Regions from separate parts of the Rhizobium sp. SRDI943 genome, predicted to be linked through region 2. Evidence: riboswitches for the same ligand, from Rfam matches in the RefSeq annotation. Region 2 holds a riboswitch; the other holds the start of a gene.
What was found. A riboswitch is a leader RNA that binds a small molecule or an ion and turns the genes downstream of it on or off. The one in region 2 is predicted to bind thiamine pyrophosphate.

Region 1: another riboswitch for thiamine pyrophosphate. It lies ahead of thiM (hydroxyethylthiazole kinase); the one in region 2 lies ahead of AC245Y_RS20355 (YkoF family thiamine/hydroxymethylpyrimidine-binding protein).

What each region holds. Positions count from the first base shown of each region.
Region 1 covers NZ_JBYGKN010000002.1:1,261,092-1,263,289, forward strand. Annotated here, with positions in the region: gene thiE (thiamine phosphate synthase) at 1-482, opposite strand, end outside; gene thiM (hydroxyethylthiazole kinase) at 479-1,282, opposite strand; TPP riboswitch at 1,333-1,429, opposite strand; gene AC245Y_RS30175 (ABC transporter ATP-binding protein) at 1,573-2,198, opposite strand, start outside.
Region 2 covers NZ_CM172787.1:4,038,997-4,041,194, reverse strand. Annotated here, with positions in the region: gene AC245Y_RS20360 (ABC transporter permease) at 1-122, opposite strand, end outside; gene AC245Y_RS20355 (YkoF family thiamine/hydroxymethylpyrimidine-binding protein) at 211-843, opposite strand; TPP riboswitch at 834-947, opposite strand; gene AC245Y_RS20350 (NADPH-dependent FMN reductase) at 1,110-1,685, opposite strand; gene soxR (redox-sensitive transcriptional activator SoxR) at 1,769-2,198, shown strand, end outside.

The sequences.
Region 1 (2,198 bases), on a different replicon from region 2:
GACGGCACCGGCGAGGCCTTCACCAGCCTTGCAAGGCCGTCAAAGCCGATCGGCTGCTTGTGGTCGGCCTTGGTCGGCGTCGCAAACACTGGCCCGACGCCCGTGTAGTCGACGAGATCAGGGTCGACCGCGTTCGCAAGCGCCTCGCTCTCGACCGACAGGCCAAGGATCATGTCGGGGCCGATCATCGTCCGCGCTCTCATCGCATCCATGTCCTCCTGGCCGATATGCAACCCGTCAGCGCCGATGGCGATGGCCGCCTCGACATCGTCGTTGACGATGAGGAGGGCGCCGGTTCCATCCAATGCCTGTTTCAGGGCGCGGCCGGTCTCGATCATCCCGATGGTGCCGGCATGTTTGACGCGCAGTTGCACCATGGTGGCGCCGCCGGCAATGGCAAGGCGCGCAGTTTCGACCATGCCGATCCCGGCGCAAAGATCGGGGTCGAGGACGAGATAGAGCGAAAGGTCGAAAGCCTTCATGCCGCTGATATCCTTGCCCTGGCGTCAAGCGTTTCGGCGTCGAGCGCGGCCAGCGCATCGAGGAAGCGCCAGGAGAAGGAGCCGGGCCCGGCCGCTCCAAGTGCGGCCTCCTCGCCGGCGATGGCGAAGGTTGCAAGTGCCGCAACCGTCGCGCCGAAGATATCCTCAGGTGCCGTCGCGGCAAAGGCGCCGACGAGGCAGGTGAGCGAGCAGCCGAGCGCTGTGACCTGCGGCATCAAGGCCGATCCGCCTTCGATGCGCACGGCCCGCTCGCCGTCGGTGACGAAATCAACCGCGCCGGTAACGGCAACGACCGCCCGCTGCAGCTCAGCGAGCCATCGCGCCGAACCTTCCGCCTGTTCGACCGGGTCGCGGCTGTCGACGCCCTGGCCGCGGCTCTCTCCGCCGGCCAGCGCTATAATTTCGGAAGCGTTGCCGCGGATGATGGTCGGACGCAGCGCCAGGAGGTCGGCGACGGCGTTACGGCGGAAAGCCGTCGCATAATGCGCGACCGGATCGAGCACCCAGGGTTTGCCGGCGGATGTCGCCGCCTTCGCCGCTGCCTGCATGCCGTCGATCCATTGCGTCGACAGCGTGCCGATATTGATGGTCAGCGCACTGGCGATCCCGGCGAACTCGCCGGCTTCTTCAGCGGCATGCACCATGGCGGGCGAGGCGCCTGATGCAAGCAGAACATTTGCGGCAATGTTCATGGCGACGTAATTGGTGATGCACTGAACGAGCGGCGGCTTCTCGCGCATCGCCTTCAGCATCGCTCCGGGTGTGGTCTTGGTCTGCATATGGCCCCTTTCAGGCGGGGGCGGGCACGGGGCGGTTCGTGCGGGCGATGCCGCGACCCCGAGCGACTCCCTCCGCCGGCATTATCCGGTTCAGGTTCGAAGGGTGCTTCTCAGCCCGTCTGTCGACGGGCGCCCCTGTCTCTCATCGCGCTCTTTTTCGCAGAGAACGGGGCTGATGTCACCCCGAAAATGACAATCCTGCGACCGACGCGGCGCGCGTCTCTTTTACGAAACGCGGTCAGCCGACGAGGCGCTCCTCGTCGACATTTTAGTCAGTCTCAAACCTTCAATCACGCATGCGCTTCCTTGCCGCGATAGACCTCCGGATCGGGGATCGGAACCGCGGCGATCAGCGCGCGGGTGTAGTCATCTCTCGGGTTTTCGAAGATATCCCGCCGTGTGCCGGTTTCGATGATGCGGCCGGCGCGCATGACGGCGACGTTGTGCGACATGCGCTCGACCACCGCCATGTCGTGGGAGATGAAGAGATAGGCGAGCCCCATCGTCTCCTGCAGTTCGAGCAGCAGGTCGAGCACCCGGGCGCGGACCGAGACGTCAAGCGCTGCGACGCTCTCGTCGGCGACGATCAGCTTCGGCTCCAGTGCCAGGGCCCGGGCAATACAGATGCGCTGGCGCTGGCCGCCTGAGAATTCGTGCGGATAGCGCGTCGCCGCATCGGGTGTCAGGCCGACCCGCCGCAGCAGTTCGGCGACGCGGTCCTGCCGTTCGCTGTGGTTGCCGATGCCGTGGATGAGCATCGGTTCGCCGATCGCCTTGCCGACGGCCATGCGCGGATCGAGCGAGGCATAGGGATCCTGGAAGATCATCTGCGCCGAGCGGCGCACGGGCCGCATCTCGCGCTGGCTGAGGCCGGCGATATTGCGGCCGTCGATCAGGACATTGCCCTTGAAGGGGA
Region 2 (2,198 bases):
AGATCGACATAGAGTTCCCATGCCGCCAAAAAAACGCAGCCGGCGAGCAAGGCGGGTATGCCCCGGTAGAGAGCGGCGCGGAGCGCGGCAAGGCGCGAATCCGATGGTTGTGGCAGTGTCATCAGCGTTCGTTTCAGGCTTTCGTCGGGCACTGCATAATTCCTGAATTCGGAATCGATTTAAGGATAAAATATGCAGCAATTTAAAGTGTTACAGCGTCCTTGGCGCGTCTGAAAAGACGCGCGGCGCTGTATTGGCGGACACTGTGATGTCGAGCGTCACATGTCCCTCGGGGTCGCCGAAGCGAAGGAAGGCCTCACGAATGGTGGAGAAGACCGCGCCGGCGTCGCCAGAGAGCCTGGTGCAGAAATTCTTGGCACGGTCGAAGGTGCCGGAGCGCTTCAGGAAGTCGATGCAGCCGTAGATCTCGTCCATATGGGTACCGGTTCCCATGACGTAGAGCGAGAATTGCGCAGCGGTCGGCTGTCCGGTCTCGGCGGTGGTTTCAACCGCGGCAAGTGCGGCTGTTATACGCTCGGCAAGCGGCTCCGCCTGGCCGAGGGAGGGGTTGACGCCGCAGATGGCGTCGTCGGGCTCGCCGGGGCAGCCGCGTGAAATCGCAGCGGACAGCACGCAATGCTCGCCGGTCTTTGCGGCAGCGACGAAAAGGTCGTGCATGGCGGCGAAGAGAATGTCAGGCGGGCCGACCAGCAGTGTGGAAATGTCATCGGTCTCGATGCGCAGCCGGTCGCGATAGGGATCGAGCGCCGTGACGGCATCGAGAATGATGCCGACGAAATTGTCGGACATCGGATAGAGTGACACTTGTGCGCCTGAGAACATCTGAACCTCGCTCCGCTGGCATTACCCAGATCAGCTTTGAAGGGTCCAGAGGCTTGCACCTCACATCTCAGCCCCGGCGATACGGAGCTCCCCTGTTATTTGCGCGGAAACTATCACCGGGGTTTTCTCCCCGCAACAGCAAAATTGCGAACCCGTCCGCGCGGTCGGGATGAGCCTGATGTGACGGGAAACACCCGGACGGAGGTCCTGTCCGGGTGTTCCCAATGGTTCCGTACCTGCCGGGAATGGAACCGCAGCTTGCTGCCTCAGGCGGCGATGTCCGTATAGGGACGATCGCTGCGGGCAGCGACGAGCGCCTGCGTCCACCATTCCAGCCTCGTCATCATCCGATCCAGCGAACGCATTGCGTCGGCGGGATTGTCGAGCCGCCCGTCCGTGTCGAAGCGGTTCCAAGGTGCGGCAAAGCTCACCGAATCGCGGATCGTCACGGCGTGCAGTTCGGCAAAGACGAGCCGCAGCTGTTCGACGGCGCGCAGGCCGCCAGAGATGCCGCCATAGGAAACGAAGGCGACCGGCTTGCCCTGCCAGGGCTCGAAGAAGAGATCGATGATCGACTTCAACGGGGCGGTGAAGCTGTGATTGTATTCCGGCGTGACGATGATGAAGGCGTCGGCCATGCCAAGCCGTCCGGCGAGCCTGTCGATTTCGGGGTGCGTCATGTCGCGGTTGGCCGGCAGCGCGAAATCGAGCGGGTCGATGATGTCGATATCAAATTGCGGGAAGCGGACGAGCTCCTGCGTCAGCCATTTGACCACCCGGTCGCAGATGCGGCCCTCTCTCGTGCTCCCATAGATGACAGCCAGCCTGGTGGATGTTTTCATGCGTCGCTCCTTGTTGCGATTGGACTTTACGATTGCAGGAGCCAAGGTTATAAAACCTCAACTAATATTGAGGTCAAGAGGTGATGGATACAATTCCTGCAGCGCCGCTCGGCAAGCTCCTGACGGTCGGTGAAGTGGCGGAGCGCAGCGGCCTGGCCGTCTCGGCGCTGCATTTTTACGAGACCAAGGGGCTGATCTCGAGCATTCGCTCCCGCGGCAATCAGCGGCGCTATGGGCGCGATGTGCTTCGCCGGCTCGGCATCATCAAGGTGGCGCAGCGTGTCGGCATTCCGCTTTCGGAAATCCAGGCGGCGTTCGAGTCCCTGCCGCAGGGGCGCACGCCGACCGTCGCCGACTGGCAGACGCTGTCGGCGCGCTGGAAGGATGATCTCGACGCGCGAATCAGGCGGCTTAGCCTGCTGCGCGACCGTCTGACCGGATGCATCGGCTGCGGCTGCCTGTCGATCGAAAGCTGTCCGTTGCGCAATCCCTGCGACCGGCTCGGCAAGGAGG